4 regions of the Rhizobium sp. T1470 genome follow, and region 1 is predicted to be linked to each of the others. Evidence: predicted binding sites of a transcription regulator. Region 1 holds the regulator's gene; each other region holds the start of a gene.
The links. The regulator PhoB, encoded in region 1, activates phosphate uptake and scavenging genes when phosphate is short. The targets are predictions, from matches to a motif close to TGTCATNNANCTGTCAT.

Region 2: a site for PhoB is predicted at 2,854-2,870, ahead of WGT02_RS38220 (DUF47 domain-containing protein). Genes of this name have one in related genera too.
Region 3: a site for PhoB is predicted at 2,747-2,763, ahead of WGT02_RS16190 (DUF1045 domain-containing protein). Genes of this name have one in related genera too.
Region 4: a site for PhoB is predicted at 1,632-1,648, ahead of WGT02_RS02465 (DUF1045 domain-containing protein). Genes of this name have one in related genera too.

Annotation. Positions count from the first base shown of each region.
Region 1 is NZ_CP148091.1:826,474-830,887, forward strand. It holds gene pstB (phosphate ABC transporter ATP-binding protein PstB) at 1-728, shown strand, start outside; gene phoU (phosphate signaling complex protein PhoU) at 772-1,485, shown strand; gene phoB (phosphate regulon transcriptional regulator PhoB) at 1,522-2,205, shown strand; gene WGT02_RS04150 (GcrA family cell cycle regulator) at 2,298-2,831, opposite strand; gene WGT02_RS04155 (aspartate aminotransferase family protein) at 3,259-4,414, shown strand, end outside.
Region 2 is NZ_CP148094.1:783,164-787,577, forward strand. It holds gene istB (IS21-like element helper ATPase IstB) at 1-148, shown strand, start outside; gene WGT02_RS38210 (hypothetical protein) at 653-787, shown strand; gene WGT02_RS38215 (inorganic phosphate transporter) at 1,189-2,193, opposite strand; gene WGT02_RS38220 (DUF47 domain-containing protein) at 2,193-2,834, opposite strand; partial or broken gene WGT02_RS38225 (LacI family transcriptional regulator) at 2,956-3,135, shown strand; gene WGT02_RS38230 (NUDIX hydrolase) at 3,450-3,977, shown strand; gene mctP (monocarboxylate uptake permease MctP) at 4,016-4,414, opposite strand, start outside.
Region 3 is NZ_CP148091.1:3,207,876-3,212,289, forward strand. It holds gene WGT02_RS16170 (DUF86 domain-containing protein) at 1-89, opposite strand, end outside; gene WGT02_RS16175 (nucleotidyltransferase family protein) at 86-376, opposite strand; gene uraD (2-oxo-4-hydroxy-4-carboxy-5-ureidoimidazoline decarboxylase) at 431-928, opposite strand; gene puuE (allantoinase PuuE) at 928-1,851, opposite strand; gene WGT02_RS16190 (DUF1045 domain-containing protein) at 1,951-2,673, opposite strand; gene WGT02_RS16195 (FAD-binding oxidoreductase) at 2,786-3,964, opposite strand; gene mnmD (tRNA (5-methylaminomethyl-2-thiouridine)(34)-methyltransferase MnmD) at 3,963-4,414, shown strand, end outside.
Region 4 is NZ_CP148091.1:496,849-501,262, forward strand. It holds gene phnE (phosphonate ABC transporter, permease protein PhnE) at 1-259, shown strand, start outside; gene phnE (phosphonate ABC transporter, permease protein PhnE) at 268-1,608, shown strand; gene WGT02_RS02465 (DUF1045 domain-containing protein) at 1,740-2,435, shown strand; gene WGT02_RS02470 (alpha-D-ribose 1-methylphosphonate 5-triphosphate diphosphatase) at 2,449-3,588, shown strand; gene phnN (phosphonate metabolism protein/1,5-bisphosphokinase (PRPP-forming) PhnN) at 3,585-4,184, shown strand; gene WGT02_RS02480 (GrpB family protein) at 4,194-4,414, shown strand, end outside.

The DNA.
Region 1 (4,414 bases):
CGGTTTACTACGGCGAGAAGCGCGCGCTCTTCGACGTAAAACTGAACATTCGCGAAAACACCGTGACGGCGCTCATCGGCCCTTCGGGCTGCGGCAAGTCCACCTTCCTGCGCAGCCTGAACCGTATGAACGACACGATCGACGGTTGCCGCGTCACCGGCAAGATCACGCTCGACGGCGAAGATATCTACGATCCGGATATCGACGTCGTGGAACTGCGGGCCCGCGTCGGCATGGTGTTCCAGAAGCCGAACCCGTTCCCGAAGACGATCTACGAAAACGTCGCCTACGGCCCGCGCATCCACGGTCTCGCCAAGTCGAAGGCCGACATGGATCAGATCGTCGAACTCAGCCTGCAGCGCGCCGGCCTGTGGAACGAAGTGAAGGATCGTGTTCATGAAGCCGGCACCGGCCTTTCCGGTGGCCAGCAGCAGCGCCTCTGCATCGCCCGCGCCGTTGCCGTGAGCCCTGAAGTGATCCTGATGGACGAGCCGTGCTCTGCGCTCGATCCGATTGCGACGGCAAAGGTCGAGGAGCTGATCCACGAGCTTCGCGAGAACTACACGATCGTCATCGTGACGCACTCGATGCAGCAGGCTGCCCGTGTTTCGCAGCGCACCGCCATGTTCCACCTCGGCAACCTCGTCGAGGAGAACGATACCGACAAGATGTTCACCAACCCGGACGATCCGCGCACCCAGGACTACATCATGGGGCGCTTCGGTTGATCGCCGGCGTCGGTAACACTCACGATATTCAAGGATGATCCCTATGGCATCGACACATATCTTTTCTGCCTACGACGATGATTTGAAGTTCCTGTCCCGCCGTATCTCGGAAATGGGCGGCCTGGCCGAGCAGATGGTCTCGGATGCCGTTCGCGCTCTTGTAAACGGCGATACTGCCCTGGCCCAGAAGGTCATTTCTGACGACGTGATCCTCGACCACGCTGAACGCGAGATCGGTGACAAGGCAATCGTTACGATCGCCCGTCGCCAGCCGATGGCGGCCGACCTCCGCGAGATCATGGGTTCGATCCGCATCGCGGCCGATCTTGAGCGCGTCGGCGATCTCGGCAAGAACACCGCCAAGCGCGTCATTGCTGTCCAGAGTGCCGGCGTGCCGCGCAAGCTCGCCCGCGGCCTCGAGCACCTTTCCGAACTGGCGCTCGTCCAGCTCAAGGAAGTCCTCGACGTCTATACCAGCCGTGCTGCCGACAAGGCAAAGTCGATCCGCGAGCGCGACGAGGAAATCGACGCGATGTACACCTCGCTGTTCCGCGAGATGCTCACCTACATGATGGAAGATCCGCGCAACATCACCAGCTGCACGCATCTTCTGTTCTGCGCCAAGAACATCGAGCGCATCGGCGACCACGCCACCAACATTGCCGAGACCATCTATTACATGGCCACCGGTGCTCAGCCGGAAGGCGAACGTCCGAAGGACGATACCGCCAACACCGTCGGCGCCGTCACGGAATAGTCGTTCTGCGACCGCGCCCCCAGGAGACCGAAACGAATGATCCCTAAAGTAGCTGTCGTTGAAGACGAAGAAGCACTGAGCGTGCTTCTTCGCTATAACCTTGAAGCTGAAGGTTTTGAGGTCGATACCATCCTGCGCGGCGACGAGGCCGAGATCCGGCTGCAGGAACGCACGCCAGACCTTTTGATCCTGGATTGGATGCTGCCGGGTGTGTCCGGCATCGAGCTCTGCCGGCGTCTGCGTATGCGACCGGAAACCGAGCGCCTTCCCATCATCATGCTGACGGCTCGCGGCGAGGAAAGCGAACGCGTTCGCGGTCTCTCCACCGGCGCCGACGACTACGTCGTCAAGCCGTTTTCGACGCCGGAGCTTGTCGCGCGCGTCAAGGCAATGCTTCGTCGCGCCAAGCCGGAGGTGCTCTCCACGCTGCTGAAGTGCGGCGACATCGAGCTCGACCGCGAGACGCATCGCGTTCATCGCAAGAGCCGTGAAGTCCGCCTCGGCCCAACCGAGTTCCGGCTCCTCGAGTTCCTGATGGCGTCCCCCGGACGCGTCTTCTCGCGTTCACAGCTCCTCGACGGCGTCTGGGGTCACGATATCTATGTGGACGAACGCACCGTCGACGTCCATGTCGGTCGCCTGCGCAAGGCGCTGAACTTCTCCAACATGCAGGATGTCATCCGCACCGTGCGCGGCGCCGGATATTCCATGGAAGCATAAGGCTTCGATGGGGACCGAGCGGCTTTCATCTCGGAAACAAAAAAACGGGCCCGCGCGGGCCCGTTTTCTTTATTCCTTATCCGGCTTGCGCATCAGGCGACCCGGTTAGCGGCCTTGCGGCGCTCATTGACCGGCTGGTAGGCCATGCGCTGATGGTACGTGCAATACGGGGAGGAATCCGGGGACTCGCAGCCGCAGAAGTGGAAGTCGTCCTTCAGCGGATCGCCGACCGGCCACTTGCAGGTGCGCTCGGTCAGTTCCGTCAGGCCGAGGCGACGCGAAATCGGGACGACCACATTTGCGGCCGGGCGGAAGCGGACTTCCTCGACCGTGTCGATCTCGATCTCTTCCTTGAGCATCGTTGCACCCTGCTGGCGGGTGACGGTACGCGTGGTGATCCGCGATGCGTAGTTCGGTGCGCGCGGCGCCGATGTGGTGCGCTTGGGCGTTCTGACGGTGGTCGTCGAGCCGCCGGCCTTGGCACGACCGGGCAAACTCAAACGGTGAACTTTGCCAATGACGGCGTTACGGCTTACACCGCCAAGTTGCGCTGCGATCTGGCTGGCGCTCAGGCCCTCTGACCAAAGCTTCTTCAGTTTTTCAACGCGCTCGTCTGTCCAGTTCATGCCCCTGTCTCCGCCTTATTAGCGTTGGTGTAGGCAGAATCCCTCACCGTTGCCCCGGACGTATCCGAAGCAAGAAACGCTTGCTCGATTTTGGTGACTAGTTCCGCCGCATGCAGTCTAGTAATTGAGTTTTAACCTAGTGTGAGGCTGACTCCGTGACAAGAGTCGGTTGAATCTCGGCGAATCGATTCTCAGGTTTTCCCCAACTTGCTGGGCGCGAGAGTCATTTCTGCAACATTAATTGTTGATAGATCCGGAGCCTCCCGATCGCCGCTTGACGCATGCATCAAAACCTCAGTTTTGTTGACATTGCAGTGCGAAAAGTAAATAGTGCTGCTCGCCGCCGAAAGGCGGCATTTTTAATTTCCGGACCTGCATTCCTTAGCCGGCGTCCGGCTGCTGATGGTTATTGACAGGAGATCGCGCCATGGCTGAAGCCGCGCTTTACGACACCTACTCTCGTGCCCCGCTGCGGTTCGAGCGAGGGGAAGGCGTGTGGCTGATCACCGAAACGGGCGAGCGATATCTTGACTTCGGCGCAGGCGTTGCCGTTACCTCCGTCGGCCACAGCCATCCGCATGTGGTGGGTGCGCTGAAGGAGCAGGCCGACAAGGTCTGGCACCTGTCCAATATCTACGAAATCCCGGGTCAGGAAGTGCTCGCGAAGCGGCTGACCGAGGCTACATTCGCCGAAAAGGTGTTCTTTACGAACTCCGGCGCGGAAGCCCTGGAATGCGCGATCAAGACGGCGCGCCGCTATCAGTTTTCGAAGGGCCACCCCGAGCGGTTTCATATCATCACGTTCGAAGGTGCCTTCCATGGCCGCACGCTGGCGACGATCGCTGCGGGTGGCCAGGAGAAGTACCTCGAAGGCTTCGGTCCGAAGGCGCCCGGCTTCGATCAGGTTCCTTTTGGCGATCTCGATGCCGTCCGCAGCGCCATCACAAACGAGACGGCCGCGATCCTCATCGAGCCTGTCCAGGGGGAGGGTGGCGTCCGTGCGGCGACCAACCAGTTCCTGAAGGCACTTCGTGAGATCTGCGACGAGCACGGTCTGCTGCTGGTCTTCGACGAAGTGCAGACCGGCATGGGCCGCACGGGCAAGCTGTTTGCACATGAATGGTCCGGCGCCACCCCTGACATCATGGCAGTGGCCAAGGGCATCGGTGGCGGCTTCCCGCTCGGCGCCTGCCTTGCGACTGCAGAGGCAGCGTCCGGCATGAAGGCCGGCACGCATGGCTCCACTTATGGCGGCAATCCGCTTGCCATGGCTGTAGGCAGTGCCGTGCTCGACGTGATCCTCGCGGACGGCTTCCTGCAGCAGGTGCGCGACGTCTCGCTGGTTTTCCGCCAAGGGCTCGCCTCGCTCAAGGATCGCTATCCTGATATCATCGAGGACGTTCGCGGCGAGGGACTACTGCTCGGCGTCAAGGCAGCCGTGCCGTCTTCCGAGCTGCTGCAGGCAATCCGTGACGCTCATCTGCTCGGCGTTCCCGCTGGCGACAACGTCATCCGTCTTCTGCCGCCTCTGGTCGTCACACCGGACGAAGCTCGTGAGGGCCTCGCCCGCCTTGAGCGTGCCG
Region 2 (4,414 bases), on a different replicon from region 1:
TCATCACGCAACGATCTTCGAGATGAACGTCGAAAGTTACAGGCGTCGCTCTGCCATGGAGGCAAAACGCCAACGTGGAAGACCGTCCTCCTACGCGACAATCAACAACACAAACGAGATTGTCGCGGAGCGTCAATCAGACCAATGAATGACGCTTGCGAGCGTCAATCAAACAGATAAACTCACCCAGCCAGCGACACACGGGATTCTCATCCAGATTGTCGCGCGCCTCTCATCCAGATCGCCGCGCTATACCTGGACCTCATCAACCAGCGGGTTTTGTCGCAAGGCAACTCTATATTAGGATATTCTTAACTTTGGCGGTGCAGTCTGCTCATGTCGCAGATGTAATCGGTCGCGACAGGCAACATCGACTATATGTGAATTCGGTCCGTCTCTTTGGAGGCGGACCTTTTTCTTTGAGAAGAGCCCACCGAAAGCTCGAGGAGGGGCGCCGCGGAGGCTCGCACCGGCGGCAGCGCTGAAAAGTTCAGCGATCGATTTGCACAAACCGCCCGCGATCCAGCTCGGCAGCAAAAGCCCGGCGGGAGGGACTCGGCGCCGGGCCTTTGAACGGACCTGCATAAGGGCGATGCTGGCCCACAGCGTGTATTTGAAGCGCTGCACTCCAAAAAACTAGCACGTGGCGCAAATGTTCCAGACCGCGGCAAATAATTTATCGCTGGCGGTGGCATCGGCGGATGTCGCCCATACGCCGATTAACTGCTCGATGGCAGGTCCGGCTGCATCGGGTCTGCGCATCCTGATCGCTTCAGGCACATCCTGATGCTTGAGGATCGCCTGCTCATGCGACTGGCTGGCACGGTTCGTCAGCCGGACTCTCGCCAGCAATGCGGCGCGAATGGCGGTCGCACTTGGCGGTTTACCCAACTCCCACCCCGTCGATGATGGCGGTGTGGAACTCCAGGTCGGCCCTCGCCACATAACCGATGGACATCACGCGACGATATGATCGCAGCTGGAACTGCAGAGCTGGTGTCTTGACCCATCATCGGATCAAACGTGTGCCAATCGTGCACAGCAGAGCGTTTGGCGCCAAAATCTCCTTTCAATCTGGCACGGACCGGCAACCGTTCCTGGCCTGGTCTTACAATCGCTCAACGGTCGCATTGTCAGCACGATGCCGTCGGAGACCGAAGTGTCGACATTGGTTCGGCCGTCTCCGAGTCACCCGATACTGTTCACGATCTGATAGGTTAGTGCCGCAATGGCCGCAGTAGCGGGCAGAGTTATCACCCACGCGACGACGATGTTGCCCGCCAATCCCCACCGTACCGCGGAAAGGCGCCGTGCGGCGCCGACGCCGATGATTGCACCTGTGATCGTATGGGTCGTCGAGACGGGGATACCGAGCCATGTCGCGGCAAACAACGTCAGCGCGCCACCTGTCTCCGCGCAGAAGCCCTGCATTGGATTCAGCCGTGTGATCTTGGAGCCCATCGTATGAACGATCCGCCAGCCGCCGAACAATGTTCCGAGCGCCATTGCGGATTGGCAGGACAGGACGACCCAGAAAGGCACGTGGAATTCCCCTCCGCCGTAACCCTGTGAGTAGAGAAGCACGGCGATGATCCCCATTGTCTTCTGGGCGTCGTTACCACCATGGCCGAGCGAATAGAGGGAAGCGGAGACAAACTGCAGGACGCGAAATGTGCTGTCGACGAAAAAGGGCGTCTGCCGGAGGAAGATCCATGTCACGCACAGGACAAGGAAAAGCGCCAGAACGAAGCCCAGAAGCGGAGATAGCACGATAGCGCCGGCCGTTTTCAATAACCCCGACCATACAATGGCGCTCGTACCGGTTTTGGCCAACCCGGAACCGACCAGGCCACCGACCAGCGCATGCGAGGAACTCGACGGTATGCCGAACATCCAGGTGACGATATTCCAGACGATGGCGCCCATCAGCGCGGCGAAGATGACTTGCGGCGTGACGATACCTGGATCGATGATACCGGTGCCCAGTGTTTCTGCCACATGCAGGCCGAAGAACAGGAAGGCGATGAAATTGAAGAAGGCGGCCCACAATACCGCATATTGCGGCCGCAAGACCCGGGTCGAGACGATGGTGGCAATCGAGTTGGCGGCATCGTGCAGTCCGTTCAAAAAATCGAAAAACAACGCGACCGCGATAAGGCCCGCAAGAAGCGGGAATGCGAGGGTGGCCTCCATCAGACGTTCTCGATCACGATGCCGTTGATTTCATTGGCGACGTCTTCGAAGCGGTCGACGACCTTCTCCAACTCGCCATAGATCTCGCTGCCGATAATGTAGGCCATCGGGTTTGTCGCGCCGTGGCGGCGAAACAGATCCTTCAGGCCTTGGTCGTGCAGTTCATCGGAACGACCTTCAACCTTTACCACCTCTTCGGTCAGGACGCCGAGGTGCTGCGCATTGGCGGCCATGCGATCCAGAAGGGGAATTGCTTCGGCCACGAGCTTGGCGGCCTGAACGATGACGCCGCCCATCTCCTGCATGCCGGGATCGAAACTGGTCTGTTCGAACAATCGGATGGTCTTGACCGTCTTGTGCATCATGTCGATGGCGTCGTCCATCGACATGATGAGATCCTTGATATCTCCCCGGTCGAATGGCGTTATGAAACTTTTCCGGACTGCGAGCAGTACCTCGCGCGTAATGTCGTCCGCCTCGTCTTCGAGCGCGATGATGCGTTCACAATGCTGTTGCGTATCCTTTCCGGCAAGCAAGGCGTTCAGCGCTTCTGCCGCGCTGACCGTTGTGCGCGAATGCCTCGCAAAGAGATCAAAGAACCGATCTTCTCGCGGCATCAGTTTACGAAACCATTTCACTATTGGTGCTCCCAATTCCAGCTGTCATAAATCCGTCATAAAAGACCGAGCACGACATGAAAAGGTGACATGCCTTCGAAACGACGTCCTCAACAGGTTCGCAATGGGATTCGAGCCGCCTACCCCGGATCACCTCTGCGTCGCCGGTTTTGATGATATCGAGCAATCGTCATGGTCGTCCTGCCAGTTGACAACGTTCGCACAGCCGGTCACTGCGATTTGATTGGGAGGTACAGAACTCGATGGGCGTTCGGTGGAATTGCATGCGGATCTGATCTGGCGCGACTCAGTGCGGGCAGGGTGAACACGAGCCTCTCATCCCTAATCGACCAAGAAATCGCTTTCATCGTGAGCGGTTCCCCGACAGACGACAGATGATCGTGGCATTATATATGATTGTTTATATGGGATAAAATTGTTTTTATGACAGTTTTGTGACAATGCGTCTTGCAAACACCATCGTCCTGCAGAAGCATAGTCAGCTAATGAACATTGACGGTCTGTCACTCGTGCCAGATATGCGGTGACGATGTCGGATTGTCATCTTGAGGATTGAACGGGGCGAGCTTCTCCAGAGCCGGACCATTAAGCCGGATGGGAGGCCCGTGGTGGAAACGAATGCCTAAGAAGAAGAATAAAACCTATCTCGGGCAACTGGCGGAAGCGGCAGACAAGCTGTTTCATGGCCAGGCGGTCGATCAGTACGCCGCCATTTGCTACAGACGGCGGCCGGATAACCAGGCGATCGAGGTTCTGTTGATCACGTCGCGTGAGACCGGTCGCTGGGTTATTCCGAAGGGCTGGGCCATGGACAAGCGGCTGCCGCATCAGGTTGCTGAGCGGGAGGCTTGGGAAGAGGCTGGTGTTAAGGGCAAGGCGAAGAAGAAGCCATTTGGTTATTACACGTACCTGAAGACGCTGGACACTGGTGGCAAGGTCCCCTCGATCGTGCAGGTCCACTTGGTCGAAGTCGTTGCACTGCAGACGGAGTTTAAGGAGAAAGGCCAGAGGTCGATTGCCTGGTTCCCGCCTCATGAGGCGGCGACGCACGTTCGGGAACCGGAACTCAAGGGACTGTTGGGAAAGGTCGAGAGCTTATTGGGGCGTCAGGCAACCGGTGGAACGGTGGATCGTAAAGCAAGCTGAGATGGCGGCCGGAAACAAGCCCGGCCGCTGCCCTTTTCTTATTGCTGGGCCAGGGGGCTCGCACGTTTCGCCAGTAGGCTGTTCACAGCAGCGGCTACCACGATGTTTGCAGCGAGAGCGAGAAGCCCGGTGTACATCGTGAAACTCGTGTCGCCGATGGAAACCATATGGAGCGGCTTCCAACCGGCATCCCAGACCAGGAACGTGCCGCCGAAGAAACCCACGAACCACCCTGCGAGCAGGCCCGGCGCACGGAACCAGTTGGTGTAGAGGCCGAAGACCAGCGCCGGAAGCGTCTGCAGGACCCAGATGCCCCCGAGAAGCTGAAGGTCGAGCGCAAACTGCGTCGGCAGGAAGATGATGACGAGAAGCGCGCCGACCTTGACGACGAGCGACGTCACCTTCGCGACCTTGGCTTCACCGGCATCCGTCACCTG
Region 3 (4,414 bases), 1.8 Mb from region 1:
TTCTCGGTCATGCCCTCCGTCAGCGCGCGTGCCTGCTCGGCAGCTTGCTGCATACGATCGACATATTCCACGAGCCGTTCTGTGCTCATACGACGATCGCTTCTAGGAGAACGCGTTCCCGTATCTTGTCTGGAAGACCCCCGGGCGTTACCAGATCCACCTTCACGCCAAGTGTCTCCGTCAATTCCTCCAGCAACCCGCCAAGATCGAACAATGTCGTGCCTGGCAAGGTGTCGACCAAGATATCTAGATCGCTATCGGGCCGATCCTCGCCGCGCGCCACGGAGCCGAAGACACGCGGGTTCGTCGCGTTGAAGCGCTTCGTCGCTTCGCGGATCGCCTGCCTGTTCTTCTCCAGCACTTCTGAGGGCTTCATGGCGCAACTATAAGTCACGGAGGCAAAAGAGAAAAGCCGTACGACTGGGCAGTCTCAACGCCCCGGCAACATCGTTTCGAGGCGCACCAGCGCAATGCGCTCGACCTCAGCCATGGCGGTGGTGAACTCCTCGTCGCGGCTGTTGTCGATGCGCTTTTCGAAGGCCGCGAGAATATCGTCCTTGTTCAGCCCCTTTACGGCGATGATGAACGGAAAGCCGAATTTTTCGACATAGGCGGCGTTGAGTTCGGTGAACCGTGCGTGCTCCTCGGCGCTCAGGCGATCGAGCCCGGCGCCGGCCTGTTCCTTTTTGCTGTCTTCCGTCAGCTCGCCTGCTATCGCAAGGCGCCCGGCAAGATCGGGATGAGCGCGCAGCACGCCGAGCCTCTCTTCCGGGCTTGCTGCACGAAAGATGGCGACGAGCGCCGTGTGCACACGATCCACGGTCAGTTCATCACCGATGAAACCGTCGTCATAGGTGCGCTCGGCAACGAACGGCGAATGCTCAAAGACGCCGCCATAACGTGATACGAACTCGTCCCGCGAAAGCATCAGATCGTCTCCGGCTTGTGGTGGGCATGCCAGTGCTGTGCGATCTCGATGCGCCGCGGGATCCACACCTTGTCATGCTTCAGCACGTATTCCATGAACCGCTTCAGCGCCGCCGCGCGGCCCGGGCGACCGACAAGTCGGCAGTGCAGGCCGACCGACATCATCTTGGGGCTGCCTGCCTTGCCTTCGTCATACAGCGTATCAAAGGCATCCTTGAGGTAGGTGAAAAACTGGTCGCCCGAATTGAAGCCCTGTGGCGTGGCAAACCGCATGTCGTTGGTTTCGAGCGTATAGGGAATGATGAGGAACGGATTGTCATCGATGCCCTTCACCCAAAACGGCAGGTCGTCGGCATAGGAGTCAGAAGAATAGAGGAACCCTCCCTCTTCCATAACGAGACGCAGCGTGTTGTCCGAGGGCTTGCCCTGATACATGCCGTAGGGACGCTCGCCGGTCAGCGCCGTGTGCAGGCGCACGGCTTCCTGAATATGCTTGCGCTCGACGTCTTCCTGGAAGTCCTTGTATTCCAGCCAGCGGTAGCCATGGCTGGCGATTTCCCAGCCGGCTTCCTTCATGGCCGCGACGGCCTCGGGGTTGCGCGCCATGGCGAGCGTCACGCCATAAACGGTCGCCTGTACCTTGAGTTCCGTGAACAGGCGCCACAACCGCCAGAAACCGGCGCGCGAGCCATATTCATAGATCGACTCCATGTTGAGGTTGCGTTGGCTCTGCCAGGGTGCAGCGCCGACGATTTCCGACAGAAGGTTTTCGGAGGCCGGATCGCCGTCTAGAATGCAGCTCTCGCCGCCCTCTTCGTAATTGATGACGAACTGGACGGCCACGCGGGCATCGCCCGGCCACTTCGGATCGGGCGTATTGCGTCCATAGCCGATGAGATTGCGCGGATAGGTCTCGGATACCATGAAATCACCTTCCTGAAAGTCGGCGAAACGGTAACATCCGCAGACGGAATGTCGAGACGGAAAGTACGCAACAGAGTTTCGCCTTTGCGGCACAAACCCTTAGGCTAACGCAGGAACACGATCCCGCCGAGCGCTGACCTTGCCCATCGGATGCAGCGAATGCACGCGAAACGGCCCGCCATTCCCTTCCTCGATCATCAACGCAACGTTGGCGACCTTCACGCGATCGGCAAGTACCGGCTCGAAGACGGCCCGAAGCGCCTGCTCGACCCGTGGCATGTCGCAGTGGCTGACGGGGCCGGTCAGCGGCATGTGAAAACGAAATTCGTCCATCACATAGGGGCTTCCCCAGCGGTGCAGATTGGCGAACTGCGCCGCAGATAGACCACCCGGATCGGTCCGCTCGATTTCCGCCTCGCTCAACGGCGCGCGGAATCGATCGAACTCCTGAACAACGGCACTGGCAAGGTAGTGGGCGTGTTCGCAGGGCAGCGACGGAACGAGACTGTAGAACGCACCGAGCCGGGCCACCTCCAGACGATTGATGTGAAACGGCGTCAGTGTGCCGCAGAAGCGCATAAGATCGCGCAAAAGTTGCGCCTCCGTCACATCGGCGGCAAGGCGAAAGGGTGCCTTCAGGACACCGTGAAAACCATAGCGGCGCGGCATCGCCGTATGGAAAGCGATCTCGTGAATGCTCAGGCCGCGTATTGCGGTCGGCTCGACCGTCTCGCCGGAAAACACGTTCCGACCCAACCAATTTGCGGCCACATATGAGAGCGGGTCGCTCGCAGCGGGCGTGAAGCAAATCGCATAGCGCATCACATTTCCTCCGTAGACAAACGGCGCAGCCCTCCGTCGGCGCCGCGATTGCGCTAGCAGATAGGTGATTTGCGTGACAGATTGACGAAAGGCAGGAAACGCTAATTCACGTTTAGCGTGACGCTACGCGGATGTGATTGGCAAGCAGGAAGCTTTCGGGCAGCGCAAAGGGCGGCTGACGACCGGCGGCCAGGTGGACCGCGACCGCCGCCAGATGGTGCGCCAGACCGAAGCTGACCTTGAAGCCGCCCGTCAAGGCGACAAGGCTGTCATGATCTGGATGCGCGCCAACCATCGGATCACGGTCGATCGCCTTCGGCCGCAGACCGGCCCATCGTTCGACAATGGGCGCGCCTTGCAATGCCGGCACCAGTTGTGCGGCTGCCTCAATCAGTGCGTCCAGCTGTCGATCGGTCGAGAACGGCTCGTCGAAGCGAACCTCGCTCGTGCTGCCGATGGCGACATGACCGCCCTCATGCGCAACAATATACAGCCCATCGCGGAAGATCGTCGGCATGGACGGGTCCACGTCGACTTTCAGCAATGCCGCCTGGCCTTTGACGGGCTGGCCGAGCGGCCTTGAAAGACCCCCGGTGCTGCGCTCGAGCAAGGGAAAGGATTGGTGGCCCGCGGCCACAATGCATTGGCTGAAAGTAACGTCGCCCATGCTGGTCTTTGCGACCTTGCGCTGAAGATCGAAACCATCGACCGAAACGTGCTCGGCAACGCGGACATGCCGTGCGTCACGCAGGAATGCAGCGAGTACAGCGATGAGAGAGAGCGGGGCAACTCTGGCGGCAAGCGTGTCGTGCACGAAGCCACTTTGGCCAGCCGCTCCGTCGAGCCAATTCTCTTGGGGAGGCCTGTCGAGCACATGCCAGTGGAAGCGCCGCTCGCCCGCGATCCAGCGCTCCTCAGCATCCCGGGAATGGCCAAGCGCGATCTTACGCAAATGCGGCTTCGGCAACGGAATGAGACGCCCTGAGCGGCGATAGCCGGTGGAAAGGCCCGTCTGCTGTTCCAACGCTGCAATCTCCGCTTCCAGCGAAACCAGCGCATCGAACTGAAATTGCTTCTTGGCGTTCCACTTGTCCGGCATATGCGCCATGAGGGCTCCCAGCAGGCCACCGCTTGCGCCGTGGCCGAGCCGATCGGCGTCGACGAGCAACGCATCGATGCCGAGACGCTCCGCGTGAACTGCCGCCCACAGCCCCATGATCCCGCCGCCGACGATCAGCAGGGCAGTCGATGATTGACCGGAAGACAAGGCCGGACTATCGGCTTTGGTCATGACAGATACGGATCCCGAAAAAATCGCTGGCGCGCACCAGCCGCTTGAGTGGCGCGACGGCGATATGCCCTATTCACCGGCCTTTGGCGACCATTTTTATTGCCAGACTGACGGCAGGTTGGAATGCGGGCATGTCTTCCTTGCCGGCAACGGCCTGCCGCAACGCTGGCAGGTTCACGGCGACTTCCTGATCGGCGAGCTCGGCTTCGGCACCGGTTTGAACTTTGCCGAGACATGGCGCCAGTGGAAGCTCAATCGGCGCACGGGGCAGCAACTGCACTTCATGTCGTTCGAGCTTTATCCGATGCACCGCGAGGAAATCGATCGTGCGCTTTCTCATTGGACCGAGATCGATGCCGAACGGCAAGCCCTGGCGGCAGCATGGCCAGAAACGCCGCAGGCAACGGTATCGCTGAGGCTTGATGACCAGACATCCCTCAGCGTCGTCTG
Region 4 (4,414 bases), 330 kb from region 1:
CCTGCCGCAGGTCATGCCGAACTTCGTCTCCTACGCACTGCTGCGCCTTGAGGTCAACGTCCGCGCCTCCACCATCATCGGTGCGGTCGGCGGCGGCGGTATCGGCGAGGAACTGAAGCTCTCGATCTCGCGCGGGTTCGGCGCCAAGACGGTCGCGCTCGTCCTTTTGCTTTTCATCACCATCGTTGCGGTCGACCAGTTCTCCGCATGGCTGCGCCGCCGCCTCGTCGGCGAGCACGCCTTCCTTTTGCAGCATTGAGGTCCGCCATGACGGTGATCGACGCCAACCGGATGCATGAGATCGAGCAGCGCTACCCGGAGTATTTCAAACGCTCCTTCCAGCAGCGCTTCGGCGGTCTGATGGCCGTCATCGCGACGCTCGTCTATGCGCTCTACGCAACCTGGTTCTTCGACCTGCCGAAACTGCTTGCTGATGCCCATTGGGAGCGCGTCGGCCTCTATCTCAGCCAGTGGGTGAGCTACGACGTGCAGCCGGAGTTCCGTATCGGCGACGACGGCATTGCGGTCAAATATCCGCGCTTCTCGCCGCTCGGTGACGACCCGCATCCCAATTGGGTCATCAACAATCCGGATGGCAGCGTCACCGTTTCGGTCAGCGGCACGGGCCGCACTGTTGCCGTCTCCAAGACGGAAACGACGGTGACTGCCCGCGGCGTCAGCGTGCCGGTGGAAGTCTCTAGCGGCGCGCCGAAGGTTATCGGCCCCGTGCCGAGCTGGATGACGGTCTATGACGACAACGTCCTGGCCGATCTCGGCTTTGCCGGCGATGTCAGCATCTCGGTTGATCGCGTCAAGGTGCGCAAGCGCTTCCTCGGCTGGGCGAATTTCGTCTTCGACACCCAGTCCCCCTTCTTCGACAAGCCGGTGGGCGAGGTGCTGAGCCTGATTGTTTCGGGGCCGGAACTGACGCCCGGCCAATCCAACCTGTCGCTCGCCTTCGACAATGTCTGGAACAACAGCGCCTGGCAGCATGGCGACGTCTGGACCAAGCTGTTCCAGACCATCGTCATGGCCTTCCTCGGCACGCTGCTCGGCGCCCTGCTGGCCTTTCCGCTGGCCTTCTTCGCCGCGCGCAACATCACGCCGAACCGCGTGGTCAACCAGGTGCTGAAGCGAGCCTTTGATTTCCTGCGCTCGGTCGACATGCTGATCTGGGCGCTGTTCCTCACCCGTGCCTTCGGGCCCGGTCCGCTCGCCGGCAGCGGCGCCATCTTCCTCACGGAGACTGGCACGCTCGGCAAGCTCTATTCCGAAGGCCTCGAGAATATCGACAACAAGCCGCGCGAAGGCATCAAATCCACGGGCGCCTCCACCGTGCTCACCCATCGCTACGGCATCATCCCGCAGATCGTGCCGGTCTTCGTCAGCCAGACGCTCTACCAGTGGGAATCGAACGTCCGCGGTGCGACCATCATCGGCGCCGTCGGTGCCGGCGGCATCGGCCTCAAGCTCTGGGAAGCGATGCGCACCAACGCCAACTGGGAAAACGTCGCCTACATGGTGCTGTTGATCCTCATCGTCGTCTTCCTGTTCGACATGGCCTCGAACGCGCTGCGCCACCGGCTGATGGGCACCAAGGTCCACTGAAAAAGCGCGGGATCGTTCGGGATCATCATCATTCTGTCACGGAAATCTTTTAGCCGGAAGCCAGCTTGCGGTGGCGGTCAAATCACTGAAGACTGCCATCCGCATTCCGATTGATTCCCAGGATACGAGCCTTGCGCTACGCACTCTATTTCACACCGCCGAAGGACGATCCTTTGAACGGAACGGCTGCGCTCTGGCTCGGCCGTGATGCCTTCACCGGCGAAACTTACCCGGCTCCCGATCATTCGGACCTGCCTGCCGCCGAGCAGTTCGAGTTGACCGCCGAGCCTCGTCGCTACGCCTTCCATGCGACACTCAAAGCCCCCTTCGCGCTCGCCGCCTCGGTCACCGAACAGGACCTGCTTCAAGTCGCCGAGGATTTCGCCGCCCGCACGCCGGCGTTTGAAATCCCCGAGCTGGTCCTGGGGCAGTTGGGCAAGTTTTTCGCTCTCGTGCCGGCTTCGCTGCACCCGCCGCTTCAAGATTTCGCGGCAACGGTGGTAAAATTCTTCGAACCGTTCCGGGCCGCCCTGTCGGAGGTCGACATTGCCCGCCGGAACCCGGAGACGTTGAGCGAGAGCCAGCGTGCCAATCTGTTGCGCTGGGGCTATCCTTATGTGATGGATGACTTCGGTTTCCACATGACGCTGACCGGCCAGGTGCCGGAGGAGCGCGCCGGCGTGATGAAGGCCATTCTGACCGAGCGTTTTGCCGCGTTCACCGGCCGGCCGCTCGCGATCACGGGCCTTGCCGTTTTCGTTGAAGAGGCGCGTGGCGCGCCGTTCAAAGCCCATTCCTGGTGGCCGCTTGCTGGCGCCAAAAACTGAAAGACCTGATCCGATGACCACAGAAACCGTCTTCTCCAACGCCCGCATTGTCCTCGAGGATGAGATCGTCGAAGGATCGGTCCTCGTCCGCGACGGCAAGATCGCCGACATCTCGACGGGCAGCTCCACGGTCGGCGAGGATTTCGAAGGCGATTATCTGATCCCGGGTCTCGTCGAACTGCACACCGATCATCTCGAGGGCCACTATTCGCCGCGCCCCGGCCTGCGCTGGAACATGATCGCGGCGATCCAGGCCCACGACGCCCAGATCGTCACCTCCGGCATCACGACCGTTTTCGACTGCCTGCGCATGGGAGCCGACGAAGACGGCGGCTTCGAGCACGGCGAAATGCGTGGGATGGCCGATGCCATCCAGAAGGCCGAGCAGGAAGGTCGGTTGCGCGCCGAGCACCTGATCCACCTGCGCTGCGAAGTCTCCGCCGACAATGTTTTGGAACATTTCGCCGACTTCGAGAACGATCCCTACGTTCGCCTCGTATCGCTGATGGACCACGCCCCGGGTCAGCGTCAGTTCCAGACCATGGACCAGTACATCTTCTACTACCAGAAGAAGCGCGGCCTCTCCGATGCCGAGTTCGCCCGCTTCATCGAAAAGCGCGTTGGCGAATCCGAGCGCAATTCCACGCCGCACCGCATCGCGATTGCCAAGGTCTGCGCCGAGCGTGGCATCACCGTTGCCAGCCACGACGACGCAACGTTGGCGCATGTCGACGAAGCCATCGAAAACGGTGTTCGCCTGGCGGAATTCCCGACCAGCTTCGATGCCGCCAAGGCCTCGCATGAGCACGGCATGAGCGTGCTGATGGGCGCGCCGAACATCGTGCGCGGCAAGTCGCACTCCGGCAACATCGCCGCCCGCGATCTCGCCGAACGCGGCGTCCTCGACGTGCTGTCCTCGGATTACGTGCCGCTCAGCCTGCTCTACGCGCCGTTCCTCATTGCCGACGAGGTCGAGAGCATTTCGCTGCCGAAGGCGATCGCCATGGTCACCGCGACGCCGGCCCGTACCGTCAGCCTCAATGATCGCGGCCGCATCGCAACCGGTCTGCGCGCCGATGTCGTCCGCGTTTTCCGCGACCACGGCGTTCCCGTCACCCGCTCCGTCTGGCGCGAAGGGCGCCGCGTCGCATGATGCCCTCGCACGAGCCCCACATCGTTCCCGGAACCGAGCGCGGCATCATGGTCGTCGTCGTCGGTCCGAGCGGCGCCGGCAAGGACACGCTGATGGCGCTCGCAGCCAAGTACTTCCGGGGACGCCCGGACGTGCATTTCGTCCGTCGCGTCATCACCCGTGACAGCGAGGCCGGCGGGGAACATCATCTCGCCGTGTCGGACCAGGGCTTCGCCTCCATGGAGCAGGCCGGAAGCTTCTCGGTTTGGTGGGAAGCGCACGGCCTGAAGTATGGCATTCCGGCGGAGGTGTCGGTATCCCTTGCGCAGGGAAATCTGGTCGTCGCCAATGGCTCCCGTTCGGCGCTTCACCATTTCAAGGCCGTTTTTCCGCGGCTAAAGGTTATCAATGTGACGGCGCGTGCCGAGGTGCTGGCAAGCCGCCTGGAGGCTCGCGGCCGCGAGACACATGAAGATATCATGGCAAGGCTCGCCCGCGGCCCGCTCACCGTCCGCGGCGACTACGACGTCGTCGACCTCGACAACAGCGATTCACGCGAAGAGGGCGAACGCCGCATGGTCGAGGCGCTGAGCGCCTGCCTTGCGGAGATCGGCTAAGGGACAACGATGCGGCCGGTCAGGGTGGTCGACTATGACCCGAAATGGCCCGACCTCTTCGAGGCCGCAAGGGCCGAACTCCTCGATCTGGCCGCCGATCGTATTCTCGCGATCGAGCACATCGGCAGCACTTCGGTTCCAGGCCTGGCCGCCAAGCCGAAAATCGATCTCGATGCCGTGCTCGCGAATGAAACGGCGTTGGCCGAGCTCGGCGCGTTGCTTCCATCCGC